2 regions of the Brevibacillus sp. HB1.4B genome follow, and region 1 is predicted to be linked to the other one. Evidence: a T-box and tRNA genes for the amino acid it is inferred to sense, from the RefSeq annotation. Region 1 holds a T-box; the other holds one or more tRNA genes.
What was found. A T-box is a leader RNA that pairs with one kind of tRNA and senses whether it is charged. The one in region 1 lies ahead of HP398_RS09395 (valine--tRNA ligase), so its partner is inferred to be a tRNA-Val.

Region 1 (7,622 bases):
TTATACACATCTGTATTGCCAGATCGGACCTGTGGAATGGCTTTGATCGATGTCACTGCCGTTATTGCAGAAGAAAGAAAACGCAAAAGACGGGAATGGGAGATCTACAGAGATATTCTGGGTGTGGTCACAGAAGGTAAGCTATTGTTGCTAAGTGATGAAGAATTATTTTTCTTGCTTCGGGAAGGGCATAAGCTCTTGGCAATCGACATCCGCTTACCGGAGCAGCTGGCAGAACTGCGTAAATTGTTCAAGCAAGCTTTGGAACCACAAGGCATTTCTGATAAGCGCTTGCTACAGTTTCTCGTTGCGGTCAACGAAGCTGCTTCCAATACGTTGAAGCACGGAAATGGCGGTGTGGTCACGCTATACCTATCGAATGACAGGCAGATGTGTCGGGCTGTGATCCATGATGAAGGACAAGGAATTTTGCTCGAGGATATCCCGCGAGCTACCCTACAGCAAGGATTTTCTACGCGCCACTCGCTTGGGGCCGGTTTTCACGTGATCCTGCAATACTGTGATCGTGTTTATTTAAGTAGCTCCCTGGCAGGTACAAAGCTGATTTTAGAATGTATCCTTTCGCGTTAAGCTACGATTTCCCAAAAGCCAAATGTTTGCAAGTGAATGAAAATGGGTAATATAGTAAAAGGACGAGCAGATTGGGTGTACCGATACCTATTGAGAGGAGTTTGAGCATGGACTACCGCGCAACAGAGGCGAACGGACAGGCTACATTGTTTTTCGTCGGAGAGTTGGACATGGCTGTAGGAGATCGAGTAGGTGAATTGCTCCAACAGTATGGAGGGCGAAATCAATCCGTTACCGTCGATTTTCAAGGTGTCTCCTTTGTAGATTCTTCCGGTATTGGAAGCCTGTTTTTTACCACGAAAGAACTGTTGGCCATGGGCAAACAGGTAGAAATCGTCAATGTCCGAGAAGAAATTCTCGATATTTTGGGCGTGCTCGGTTTTACCGAAGCACTGGGCATTGCAGTTGGAAAAGTGGGCGAAACCCGGGTTTGACGCCAAACAGCGTGATTGTATATAATAGTGAAAAGCTAATCATACGACAACTACATACGATATGAACGATGAGTGGGAAGAGTAAGTCAGGACGCCTTAGCAGAGAGGAGAATCAGTTGCTGCGAGATTCTCTAAGGTTATGAATGGCTGAAGGTCGCCCAGGAGTTTTTTCGGTGAAAGCATGTGCCTAGCCGAGACCGGTTCGCAACCGTTATCTTGTCAGAGTGAACACGCCATAAGCATGACGTTTATCGTGTGTTAACAAAGGTGGTACCGCGAAAATAATCCTTTCGTCCTTTGCGATGAAGGGTTTTTTTATTTTTTGCAAAGAAAGTTATGCTAATAGGAGGAGTCGTACATGTCTACACAGCCAACAACCGACATCGACCAATTGCTGCCGAAAAACTATGATCCAAAGGCAGCAGAGAACAAATGGTATCCGTATTGGATCGAAAAACAATTTTTCAAGGCAGAACGTGACCCGAATAAACGTCCGTTTACGATTGTCATTCCACCGCCGAACGTAACTGGTAAATTGCACTTGGGCCACGCGCTGGATACGACTTTGCAAGATATCATTACGCGTACCAAGCGTATGCAAGGCTACAGCGCCTTGTTCTTGCCAGGTATGGACCACGCCGGTATCGCAACCCAAGCGCGGGTAGAGGCTACCTTGCGAGAAGAAGGCATCTCTCGTCATGATCTGGGCCGCGAAAAATTCGTGGAAAAAGTATGGGAGTGGAAGCACATTTACGCTTCACATATTCGTGAGCAGTGGGAAACGCTCGGTCTTGCCCTAGATTACTCCCGCGAGCGTTTTACGATGGATGAAGGCTTGTCCCAAGCTGTACGCGAAGTATTTGTTCGCCTCTACGAAAAAGGCTTGATCTATCGCGGTAACCGTATCATTAACTGGGACCCTGCAGCCCGCACGGCTCTATCCGATATTGAAGTAATCTACAAGGAAGTAAAAGGTGCGCTGCATCACATGCGTTACCCATTGGCAGATGGCACCGGTTATATCGAAGTAGCTACAACCCGTCCGGAAACGATGCTCGGTGATACGGCTGTAGCAGTACATCCGGAAGATGAGCGTTACAAAGACATGATCGGGAAAACCGTGATTTTGCCAATCGTAGGACGCGAAATTCCAATCGTCGCTGATGACTACGTTGATCCTGAGTTTGGTTCTGGCGCTGTAAAAATTACGCCAGCACACGATCCGAATGACTTTGAATTGGGTCTTCGTCATCAGTTGCCACAAATCGTTGTCATGGATGAGACAGGCACGATGAACGAACTGGCTGGTATCTACAATGGCTTGGATCGCTTTGTATGCCGGAAGCAAATCATCAAAGATTTGACTGAGCAAGGTGTTATGTTCAAGGTTGAGGAGCATATCCATCAGGTTGGACATAGTGAGCGAAGCGATGCAGTCGTAGAACCATACCTTTCTACCCAATGGTTCATAAAAATGCAGCCTTTGGCTGACGAAGCACTGGCGAATGCAAATAGCCCTGAAAGTGTGAAATTCGTCCCAGACCGCTTCAAGACGAACTACCTGCGTTGGATTGAAAACATCCGCGACTGGTGCATCTCCCGTCAGCTTTGGTGGGGCCACCGAATTCCTGCATGGTATTGCGGAGATTGTAACGAAACGATTGTATCTCGCGCGGATGTGACTGAGTGCCCAAGCTGCCACAGCCACAAGCTGGAGCAGGACAACGACGTTCTCGATACATGGTTCTCCGCTGGTCTATGGCCGTTCTCGACTCTGGGCTGGCCGGAAGAATCCGAGGACATGAAGTACTTCTATCCAACGAATGTCCTGGTAACAGGCTACGATATCATCTTCTTCTGGGTTGCTCGGATGATGTTCTCAGGTCTTGAATTTACTGGGAAAAGTCCGTTTGAATCCGTCTTGATTCACGGCATTATTCGTGACTCTGAGGGCCGCAAAATGTCCAAATCACTTGGTAACGGTGTCGATCCGATGGAAGTGATTGAGAAGTACGGAGCGGATGCACTGCGATACACACTGGCGACAGGGAATTCCCCAGGGAATGACCAACGCTTCTATTGGGAAAAGGTGGAGGCAAACCGCAACTTCGCGAACAAGATTTGGAACGCGTCTCGTTTTGCCTTGATGAACCTGGCTGACTTCAAATACGAGGAAATCGATTTGAGCGGTGAGCTGTCTACACCAGACAAATGGATTCTCTCCCGCCTGCAAGCGACAATCGCAGATGTAACCCGTCTGTCTGACGCATTTGAATTCGGTGAAGCAGGTCGTGTGCTTTACAACTTCATTTGGGATGACCTGTGTGACTGGTATATCGAGATGGCGAAGCTGCCGCTGTACGGTACAGATGAAGCGGCGAAGAAAACAACCCAATCCGTTCTGGTGACGGTTCTGGATCAAACGCTCAAGCTGTTGCATCCGTTCATGCCGTTCATCACGGAGGAAATCTGGCAGGCATTGCCACACCAAGGCGAGAGCATCACAGTAGCACCTTGGCCAACTGTTAACGAGCAATGGATTTTTGCTGAAGCAGAAAGCGAAATGAACCAATTGATGGATATCATCCGCAGCGTACGCAACATCCGTGCAGAAGTAAACGTACCGATGTCCAAAAAAATTGAGCTCTTGATCAAGCCAAGCGATGCATTGTCCGCTGAGCGCCTGACACGCGGTGAACACTACCTCGCCCGTTTCTGCAACCCTGAGCGTCTGGAAATCAGCCTGAATCTGGCTACGCCTGATAAAGCGATGTCTGCTGTGATCACGGGAGCAGAATTGTTCCTTCCACTGGCAGGCTTGATCGATATCGAGCAAGAGCTGAAGCGCCTGGAAAAAGAAGTGGCGACACTCAACGACGAAGTGGAGCGCATTGAGAAAAAGCTCAACAATGCTGGATTTATGGCCAAGGCACCTGAAAAAGTAGTCGCAGAGGAAAAAGCGAAGATGGCAGACTACATGGATAAGCGGGATAAAGTGATTACACGACTTGCCGAATTGAAGGGCGAATGATCCGCCATACCATCGCATATTTTTGAGAATGGAGCATTGTGGTATGCAAGCAGAAGAAGGGTTTGTAGAATACACGCAAGCGCTCGACTGGCTGCATGGACTGCTCAGGTTCGGTCAACGGCCGGGGCTTGAGAGAATGCAGTGGGTTTTGGAGCAAGTAGGAAATCCTGAGCGGAGAATCCCATTTATTCATGTGGCTGGCACCAATGGAAAAGGTTCAACCTGCGCATTCCTGACGCAAATGCTGATGGAAGCGGGATATAGTGTAGGTACATTTACCTCCCCTTATTTGGTTGATTTCCGTGAGCGCATCCGTTTCAACGGCAGCATGATCGCGGAAGAAGATCTATTGCAGCTGGTAAATGAGGTTAAGGTATGGGTGCAACGATGCGAACAAGAAACAGAGTTCGGTTCCCCTACCGAATTTGAAGTGATTACGCTGATCGCCATTCTTTATTTTTCAAGAGTGGCGAGACCAGCGGTAGTCGTATGGGAAACAGGACTAGGCGGGCGATTGGATTCGACGAACGTCGTCCTTCCGCTCGTTTCGGTCATCACGAATATCGGCATGGACCATACACAAGTGTTGGGAGATAGCTTGGAAGATATTGCCCGGGAAAAAGCGGGGATTATCAAGCCGGGTGTTCCTGTAGTCACAGGTGAGGTTAGGCCAGAACTTCTCGAGGTTTTTGAGGAGCGCGCGAGACAAACAAAGAGTACGCTATACCATATAGGTGAACATTTCCAGGCAGAGCAGGTAGAGGAGCAGTTGAATGACCAACAGTTTCGTTACAAAAGCATTCACCGTCGTGCAGAAGCATCCTACCGTCTCACCATGAATGGTATTCACCAAACAACCAATGCAGCCGTTGCTTTGATGACCATTGATATCCTGCGGAATTACTTCTCTTTCTTGCTGGAGGAAGAAGAAATATCTCGTGGTTTGCAACAAACGCGTTGGCCTGGTCGTCTAGAAGTCATCTCTCCAAGACCAATGGTTATCTTGGATGGGGCACACAATCAGGAAGGAATGGAGGCGCTTGTAAGCAGTCTGGATCGGTTGTTGCCGGACGGAGTACAGTTGCATTTGCTCTTTTCTGGATTGGCAGATAAGCCGCTTGCCAAAATGGCAGAGTCGCTCGCACCAGTAAAGTCAAAAATCAAAAAGCTGCATGTGACGACCTTTGACTTCCCGCGTGCAGCCGAAGCCAATAGCTTACAAGAGTCGTTTTTAGCCGGTGGCTGGGAGCAAGAGTTTCTCGATGCAGTCCCAGACTGGCGGGCGTTTCTCCTTTCTTGGATGCGGGAGAAGCAATTAGCGAAGGCGGATGACTGGTTGGTCGTCTGCGGTTCGCTCTACTTCATCGCCCAAGTACGCGCATTCTTTCCCACTATAGTAGAAGAGGCAGGTGAATAGGGTGGATCAGGCCCAACACGTCCACTTTGTGGGCATCGGCGGTTATGGCATGAGTGCCATTGCCCGCGTCTTGATCGACCTTGGATACAAGGTAACCGGCTCCGATGTCGCCATGAATGATTTGGCGAAAAAGCTGGAAGCAAGAGGGGCGGTCATTCATATTGGCCATAATGCTGCCCACGTGGAGGGAGCAGACAGCATCGTATACTCCACCAGTATTTCCAAAGACAATCCTGAGGTGATCGCAGGTCAAACATTAGGGATTCCGGTCATGCACCGTTCCCAAATGCTTGCTCGCATATTGAATGAACGCACAGGAGTAGCTGTAGCTGGAGCACACGGCAAGACGACTACGACATCAATGATCTCTCACGTGCTGGAAGAGTGCGGTGTAGACCCGACTTTCATCATCGGCGGTGAATTGATGAGTGCTGGTACCAATGCAAAGGCAGGTACCAGTGACTATGTGATTGCCGAGGCAGACGAGAGCGACGGTTCCTTTTTGGAATACAGACCGATGTATGAAATTGTGACGAGCATTGAACCAGATCATCTGGAGCATTTCGATGGCGACTTCAACAATTTGAAACAGGCGTATGTCCAGTTCTTGAGCCATCTCAAACCGGATGGAAAAGCAATCCTGTGCATCGATGATCCAATCGTGCGCGAAGTCATGCCATCTGTTGAAAAAACGGTCGTGACATATGCAGTCGATCCGAATTTTACAGCGCAAGCGGGGTTTTCTGCCGTTTCAATTGAATGTGGTGATCGTTGCAGCAAGTGCCAAATTTATCGTCAAAATGAGCTCTTGGGTGAATTATGCCTCTCGGTTCCAGGCAAGCATAATATTGCGAATGCACTGGCTGCGATCATTGTTTGCCTGGATGCTGGCCTTTCTTTTGATAAAATTGCTAAGGCACTGTCTACCTTTAGCGGTGCCAAGCGCAGATTTCAAATTATCGGGGATGCACGAGGCGTCCTAGTCGTAGACGACTACGCGCATCATCCGACGGAAATTATCGCTACACTAAGCGGGGCAAGGGCATCGGGCAGACGTGTAATCGCTGTTTTTCAGCCACAACGCTACACACGCACGTATTTCCTCATGGATGAATTCAGCCGTGCCTTTGCAGAAGCAGACGAAGTGATTATCACAGATATCTACTCTCCAGCCGGAGAAGAAAAAATCGAAGGAGTCACCTCCGAGGTTCTGGTGCAAAAAATCCGCACCAACAGCCACCCGCGTGCGCAGTACATTCCGACAAAGGAACAAATGCAAGAGCATGTCTTCAAAGGATTGCAAGAGGGCGATCTCGTGTTGACTATGGGTGCAGGAGATATCTGGAAATCTGCTTATTGGCTGGCTGAAAAGCTAGAAAAATAACGGATAGAGGCATATGAAGACTTGGAACCTACGGGTTTCAAGTCTTTTTATTTACTATCGGAAAGCTTTGGTATAATACTGCTAAGAATGATCTACCTAAAGGTTTTAAGAGGTATCGATAAACGAACAATGCTGGTGAGAAAAAAAGCACAGGGCTCGTAGACCTTGACAACGCCTACCCAGTCGGAACTACAAAAAGGGGACCACGCTTGTCGAACCCTTCTCCCTTGAGAAACTTCCGCCCGTAGGGTGGCTTTGGCTCGACGGTCCCCGTTTTGTAGTGGAGACGGCCAGTGAATCCCCCTGTTGGCGTGTCAGAGTCGAAGAGAACTGTGCTTTTTCTTCTCCTCCACTATGTTGACTGAATCCAAAATATCCTTCATAGATTTTTTAATCAAAAATTAGTACCAGATACTAATATCTAGTGTTATAATCAGATCATAAAAACGGAAGGTGATGATCCGATGATGACAATGGCAACCCCCTTCAAGTCGCGAATTACCGCTATCGGTACGTATGTGCCGAGTCGCGTTCTTACCAATACAGATATGGAAAAACTAGTGGAGACATCGAATGAGTGGATTTTACAACGAACAGGTATTCATGAGCGGCGTATGGCAAGGGAAGATGAATTTACCAGTGATCTGGCCATCGCTGCTATCCAAGATTTGATCGAAAACTATAAGAAGGATATCCGTGATGTCGATATGATTGTGGTGGCGACCAGTACGCCAGACTATCCATTTCCAAGTGTCGCAAGCCAAA
Region 2 (7,622 bases), on a different contig from region 1:
ATGCTCGATACCCGCATCATCAAACAAGTCGCCAAAAGGTTCATAGCCGAGCTTTTCATAAAACCGTTGGGCTTGCGTCTGTGCGTTCAGCTTCAGGCTGTCATACCCGTGTTGTTTGGCCAACTCTTCCATCGCGAGCATGATTTGGCGGCCCAGTCCGGTACCGCGTTCTGTTTTGGCAACCGCTACCCGTTCAATTTTTCCTACCCCAGGTGCGTAGGTACGGAGACGGCTTGCCCCCACTGGATTTCCTTCGCGGTAGACTACAAAATGAATCGTCCCGCTATCCAATGTATCATGCTCATCTATTTCCAACTCTTCTGGTACTTCCTGTTCCTCGATGAAAACGACTCGGCGTACGGACAGGGCATCCGCCAATTCTTGTTCAGTGGTGACTCTTTGGATCTGGTAGGTTTGCAGGTTCATCGGTATTCGTCCTTTGTTAGAAAATATCCCTCCCTACGACGGATACGCAGGGAGGGTTGATGATTGAGGAAAGGGTGTTTATTTTTTGAGAAGGAAAGTCTGGTAAACGCTCCAGATGCCATCCTCGAGTTGATAAACCAAGTGGAAGCGATCAATCTCGCTGTTCAGGTCAATTTTTGCCATGCTCAGTTGGCCGGTTACATCCCGCAGCTCATCGTCGGACAGGTCGCGCCCGATGGTCAGATGCGGTACGTATGCGTAGGTTTCTTTTTCATTCACACACTGATTGGCAATCTTTTGATGCAGCTCGTTAAATGGTTCTTTGTTTTGCACAGCCAAATAGATCACGTTGTTGGTAGGGTGGAAAGAAGATACCCGATGGAAATGAGCCGAAAAGCTGTCGGTAGAGGAGGCAACCTGCTCCAGATGGCTCACCAGCTCAGGAAGCTTGGCTTCGTCCAGCTCAAAGGCTTCCTTCAAACGGATATACGGAGGAACCAAAGCATAGCCCGGGTCATAACGTTTCCGGTAAGAATTGGCTACTTCTTGCACCTTGCTAGATGGGAATATAACGATACTGTACATCATCAGAACCACTCCTCCTTACTATCTATCATGCTCTACAAGATATTATTTTAACAGAAAATTCTTCATTTGTGTAATGTTAAGCGTGGGTCTGTATATTCCTTGTGTCAAAGGAAAGACTGTGTAGTGCAAGGAGGTGCCGCACTGCATGTATACGGCTATGATGATCACATTCATTTTTCTGGTTCTGCTTCTACTGTCTGTGCTGACCTTCACGATCTTGACTGCGATACGAAAAGGAGAATTCGAAGAAGCACTCGTATCGACTATCAAGGATGAAGGTCCACAAGAAGAACAGCCACGGTAAGTTTACCCGTAAAGCGTCTTAAGCATACGCGGCAGATTGCGCTGCCAGTGGCCCCACGTATGGTCACCCTCAAACGTTTCATAAACGAGGGTGGCTTTTTTCGTGCCCAAAATCTCGCGAAGCTCTTCATTTGCCGCAAGAAGATTCAATGTGCCGCGGCCCGTGCTTACTGCCGTTTCCTCCGTCCCGATCTCCAAATAAATGGTCTGCGGCACGGAAAATTCAGCTTCAGCTATCAGACGATTTAACTTTGCGTCCATGGCAATCGACTGGCAGGCAACTTGTCCAAACGTATGGGGATAGTGAAGAGCAGTGAACAGAGAGACAACCCCGCCCAAAGATTCGCCTAGAAGTGTTCGTGCGTTCCCCAAAGGATGTGTGGAGTAATGCGTATCGACATAGCTCACGACTTCATCGGCGAGGAAGCGACGGTAGGCCATATGCTCCTTGCCATCCGGATGATAGCGGTCGTTCCGTTTGCTTTTCTCAACAGGGAGAAAGACAGCGATGATATCAGGCAATTCTTTGTCCCGATTCAATTGATCTAGCAAAGAAGCCATCCTGCCCATTGCCAAGTAATCTTCTCCGTCCTGCACATAAAGGACTGGATACGAGTAGAGTGGCGAGTAGCGTTGGGGTGTGTAGACAATCAGCTTTTCCGGCGTCCCCAAATGCCGGCTTTCCAAGATGATTTCCTCAAGGGCCACTGCGGTGTCCTCCTTATTGGGATCTTCTATTCATTATTATACAGGAGTGAGCGGGCATGCCCAACAGTTTGGGTGCAGGGTCAGTCAGGCTGTGGGCGAAAGATTGTCGCAATTTGGTCAGCGTGTGATACTATGGTAGGAAACGACTTCACTCGATTTGTGGAAGGGGTTGTCTCTTATATGAAGAAGCAAGTACACAGCATCGAAGTCAGAAACGCTGCTCTCGCACGTTTGGCAGAACGCGGAGTGACGATGGATGATATCGCAGAGATCGTCTATCTCATGCAATCACCTTACCATCCAGATCTCACGATGGCGCAGTGCATCGAGAGCGTGAAAGCGGTCTTGGAAAAAAGGGAAATGCAGCACGCCATCCTGGTTGGCGTTGAGTTGGATACGTTAGCAGAGAAGGGCCTCTTGTCCGAGCCGCTCCAATCTATCATCGCGTCAGATGAAGGACTGTTCGGATGCGACGAAACATTGGCGCTAGGCTCCGTATTTGGATATGGAAGTATCGCGGTGACCACCTTTGGCCATTTGGATAAGCACAAGGTCGGGGTGATTAAAAGGCTGGATACCAAGTCGGGAGAGGGACGTGTTCACACATTTTTGGACGACCTCGTGGCGAGTGTGGCAGCCAATGCGTCTAGCCGTATGGCCCATCGGATGAGAGATGAGCAGGAGGCGGAATTGACACGAAATGAGGCGTTGAAGCAACAGGAAGCCGAGCTGCGTGTCGAGGAGAAAGGGAAAGGGACGGAGCAGGCGGGGTAGGTTAGGGTTGCGATGAGGAAGTTTGTCTCGATCATTACCTAATTATCTTGTTTGTTGTTGTACCCTTTATTGGATCGTCTTTAGACTGGCAGAAGCCAATTCTTCACTGGTGTAGCTCATATGCTTGATGGCGTCATGTTTGATGTGATGCCATCAAGTAGGTAATCCCCATGTTTAGTAGGGGGGATGTGGGTCGCAGCGGTGGGGAATGGCTTTTTTGTTGGGGTCTTGGGTAAGCATATATAGCTGAAACGAGATGACGAGGCTTTTTACATGGTAAAAGCAAGACTGATATCACTGGGTTTCTTAGTGTTCTTTTGGTACGAGTGAAAATTTTTACAAGAAATTATTCATTTCCTCTTGAAATCCATTTTACGATGCTGTATAGTAATAAATGTGATCGACGTCCGATACGATTCGGGCCCTTAGCTCAGTTGGTCAGAGCGGTCGGCTCATAACCGATTGGTCGTAGGTTCGAGTCCTACAGGGCCCACCATTAAACGATCACACACATATCCCATGATCCGGTAGCTCAGTTGGGAGAGCACCATCTTGACAGGGTGGGGGTCGCTGGTTCGAACCCAGTCCGGATCACCATAGTATGAACGTTAGAACCCTTGAGGAATCAAGGGTTTTTTATTTTATGCTTTTGATTAGCCACAGTCACTAACCTCCATATTCTACGATTTGGGTGGCAAATACTATTCGTTTTAAAATGGGGACTTCATGAGGAAGGAGGGTGTGAATGAGTACAATTAGAGAAGGCTCTAAGGAAGGTCTTCTCGAATCTGGATTTTCTCCTGAGATTGTGGGAGCAGTCGTTGCTCTAACTAGAAATGAAGGCGAGACCTACATGGAAATTGTAAAAAGAGCGGAACTTGACCCGATAGCAAGGTTCGTTAAACTGGCAGACCTAGAAGATAACTGTGACTTGACCCGCATCCCAGATCCAACAAAAATGACCATGAACGGATGTTGCGTTACAGGAGAGCCATTAAAGAACTACTCTCTACATAAATTGGGATTTGATGAGGTTAGAATAATGAAGATAACATTAGCTGATTCATGGTTAGGGAATGATGTTGTATTTTTCTTTCAGAATAACATTCAAGAAAATAACGATGGTATTTCTAATAGGGAATTTTTATGTCCTGATGGAGCATTTGCTGCTGTGCGTAGAAGGCAAGTCGTTGTAGCAATAGATGATAACCAAATTGTAGGAGCATTACGCTTTTATCCTAGAAAGTCTGATCAAACTATTTCGCTATATCAGTTTGCAATTCGTCCAAGTCATCGAGGACAGAGGTTAATGGATAAAATGCTTCAGATCTTGGGGGAGTGCCCAATTGAGGTAATATGTCCGACTACTTCTAAAATGAATGAGTATTATGAGAAGAGTAGTTGGAGATTGAAAGAAGAAAAGACAGACAGCAACATTTGGGAATGGATGAAATGTTAATTTGATTGGAAAAGGGTGATAGAGATGGACAAAAAAGAGGTTGTCACATTTGAGCACTTTATGGCAATGTATTACTGCAATTTCAAAGAAAAGCCAACTCGCGCTACACTTAGACAATACAGTAACTTATATCGAACAATGAAGATCGAGAAGTAGTAAATATACTTCTGAGTGATTTGGCATTAATCAAGTCAGAAATCTATAACAATGAGCTGACTGATATTTTAAATCATTATGGTTTTGGAATTTCAATTAACGAATTTCGTTCATTAATTGATCCATTGATAGGTGAATTGAACGAATAAAATGACACTTTTATGAGAAATTATCACCTCCTTTCTTTAGTTGCAGCAGGGTACAAATTTTAAATCTCTTTTACTTCTCCTGTTTGTGCATTGATTTTTAGAGTAGTATCTGTTTTATGATCATAGTCGGTTGCTTTTATCAGCTAATGATCTTTCTGTCCACTTGCACTTTTAATAATGATTCCATCGTTATGTGTGTTCTTTAAGTAATTGATTGCGTGTTGAACCGCACTTTTTTCATCCATTTGATCAATAGGATTTTTACTTTCTTCTTTAATTATAAGTTTACTGAGTTCTGCGCCACTGGGATAAGACTGTGCTGATGGTGTTGTTGACCATGTAGATACTGTGTGACCAACTTCGATTTCATCATACGAGATGCTATTCCCCTTGCTATCGAGGAATACGGCTTCTTCTTTTGGGAAATACCACTCTGCTGCATAGAAATTCTCATCGCTCGTCTTGGTTTCATCATTTTCTATAACTAAGAGACCTTTTTTTTCATAATCTTTTTCAGTTACGTATCCTGTTAATGCTTGCTTTTCAACCTTCTTGTGATTAGTGGCACATCCAGTTATGAGCAATGCTGCAATGATTAATATCAAAGCCTTTTTCATTGTGTCATTTCCTTTCTTGTTCCCCATGAGAAAACCTTCTCTCATGGGGAACTTTATTTCAACTAGTTACCAGTAAAAATTGAATCAATGTTAAAATAATCTTCTATTTCGCTGATATGTGTGAAAACTCCAGTATCCGCGCTATGAACTCCTATTGCTGTTCCACCATAAAATATAGGCCCTCCGCTATCCCCTTGTACTTCTGAATAACTAGCTTGTCTCATGTTAGTAAAGTATTGTGTCTCTCCATTGGGGCTTTCTATATTCCCCCTCCAATTAGTTGATTTCAGCGTTCCACACTTCACTCTTTTCATTTGACTTCCTGAAATGCAAACAGTATCTCCAATGGTTTCATCCCTTGTTCTCTGAACCTCTGTAATAGTATTGTATTCTGATTTATAATTTCCAAAAACATAGTAAGTAGCATCATCAGATCCCTTTGTTAGTTCGATGAGTGCTGCATCCACACTACCACCGAAATTAACATCTGCAGTTTTACCAAACCTTGTTCCTCCTTGCTCAAATATATCCCCAACATTTTCCGTGCAGTGTCCAGCAGTTAAAACATAAAAATCGTTATCCTTTTGTACTGAAAACGCAGAAGTGCAACTTCTGTCTTCTGTAGTATTTTTTATTCTTAAGCCAGCTTGAATTGGTCTAAATTTGTCGCTTGGCTGAGCCTGAGCCTTGCGTGGTTCTTCTTTCTTGATAATGAAAATGTCAGCATCAAAACCTATTTCAGCCAATGCAGCCTTTTCATCTATTTTTGCCATAAGAAGCTTTGCAGCCTTTTTTTCTGATGTCTTTTCCTTTACTCCAATGTTAATTTTTTGAGTTGGCAAGTCAACATTGACAGAAACTATATCTAACCCTTTATTCTTAAGGTTTGCTGAATTTTGAAAGACATTTCTGTTATAAAATACAATAATAGGTATATTTTAGGTGAAGGTCAATCTACGATTTTTAAATCTACCAAACAATCTTACTGACATTTCCGAATATAAATATATTTTCTGTAATTTAGTTTCAATTATTCACTCAGTTAGTGAGATCTATTTCATAACTAACTCATCGTTTTACTTGTTACTTTCATATGCAATGGTTTTTTTGTTCAACCTTACGAACCAAAATGCTCTCTATTTTGTTTGCTTTACAATCCTCTAGTATCTCAAGCTCACGTTCATTGAATCCTACTTCATTCAACTTCAGCAGCATCTTTGACATCTCTTTTTGAGTAATCTGCATACCACGATATTTCTTAACATTAATGATTGAAAGAGATGTCAATAAAAGAGCTAAAAAAGGATTATATAAATTGCTAGTACCTGTTAATTTACAAGTTGTTATTGAACTAATGAAGTGGCAATTTAGAAATTACAAACCCGAGTTTGTACTAGAACCATTTAATATTGCAATCGATATTTAATGCTATATTAAGAAATAAAAAGGGAGGATGCTCATGGAAACGATCATAGTTGAGCCACGAAAAGGAATTGGGCAGATAACGTTAGGAATGACTAGAGAGGAAGTAAGAAAGTACGCCGAAGCAAAGGGTGTGAGACTCTTCAATCCAAGGAAAGATTCAACGGCGGTGCAGTCCGTTGGGGATTTCAAGGTAGAGTACGATTCGGAAGATAGAGTTATATTCATAGAACTGTCTTCTTTTAAGGGTGATCATGATATAACCTGTTTGCTTATGGATATTAATGTGTTTGAGACAAAAGCAGAGGATTTAGTTGAACGAATTGATAAAATTTCTCCATATGATAGAAATGATTGGGAGTTAGGATATAGCTATACCTTTCATGAATTGGGGCTGGCATTTTGGCGACCAAATGTTTTTAGAGATGAGGATATGCAGCAAGAATGGTTTTTATCCCATGATAAAGAGGAGCAGGAATCCTATTTGAGAGATCAATATTTCAGGACTGTAGCAATAGCAGTGGATGGGTATTGGAATAAATCCAAATGAAAGTGACATTTAATTCAGTCTTACAAACTACAAATGGTAAAATACAGGAAAATGCACTTATATCAGGAGTGAATGAACCTATGAAAGGCAAAAGAAGACTATCCCTCAGTCATTTTCCTGAGTTTGGGATAGTCTTCTTTTTACATATTCATCTGCCTGTCTAGAGAATATCATAGATGTTTTACCTATCACTAAAATCAACAAGAAGTAGATTGATGAGCATGAAGAAGCATAGAATTTATAAAGGGGTAATTAGAGAAGGATTAACAGAAAGGTTATCTTCCGAATACTACTTAAGAATCCCACTGATTGCCAAGGTTTTAGAGCTGGGAGTCTCAAATACTCAACTGTTACTTTAGTACAATTTCCTTTTTCCATACCAATTCTTGATTTGCTTCGTTTTTAAAAGTGAGCGTTAGGACACCCTTCTGACCCTTCATCTTTTGAGCATCATAATTAAAACTGAGAAT

Region 2: it has a tRNA-Val gene. The T-box ahead of HP398_RS09395 (valine--tRNA ligase) is inferred to sense a tRNA for this amino acid. The anticodon was not compared.

What each region holds. Positions count from the first base shown of each region.
Region 1 covers NZ_JABSUT010000003.1:317,416-325,037, forward strand. Annotated here, with positions in the region: gene HP398_RS09385 (ATP-binding protein) at 1-591, shown strand, start outside; gene HP398_RS09390 (STAS domain-containing protein) at 699-1,025, shown strand; T-box leader at 1,085-1,326, shown strand; gene HP398_RS09395 (valine--tRNA ligase) at 1,384-4,056, shown strand; gene HP398_RS09400 (bifunctional folylpolyglutamate synthase/dihydrofolate synthase) at 4,100-5,473, shown strand; gene murC (UDP-N-acetylmuramate--L-alanine ligase) at 5,475-6,857, shown strand; gene HP398_RS09410 (ketoacyl-ACP synthase III) at 7,322-7,622, shown strand, end outside.
Region 2 covers NZ_JABSUT010000002.1:662,096-669,717, reverse strand. Annotated here, with positions in the region: gene HP398_RS07465 (GNAT family N-acetyltransferase) at 1-426, opposite strand, end outside; gene HP398_RS07460 (YjcG family protein) at 505-1,014, opposite strand; gene HP398_RS07455 (hypothetical protein) at 1,160-1,318, shown strand; gene HP398_RS07450 (alpha/beta hydrolase) at 1,321-2,025, opposite strand; gene HP398_RS07445 (phosphatidylglycerophosphatase A family protein) at 2,206-2,799, shown strand; tRNA gene HP398_RS07440 (tRNA-Ile) at 3,219-3,295, shown strand; tRNA gene HP398_RS07435 (tRNA-Val) at 3,321-3,396, shown strand; gene HP398_RS30865 (GNAT family N-acetyltransferase) at 3,545-4,258, shown strand; gene HP398_RS07420 (DUF3221 domain-containing protein) at 4,707-5,207, opposite strand; gene HP398_RS07415 (S1 family peptidase) at 5,243-6,022, opposite strand; gene HP398_RS07410 (hypothetical protein) at 6,640-7,152, shown strand; gene HP398_RS07405 (hypothetical protein) at 7,503-7,622, opposite strand, start outside.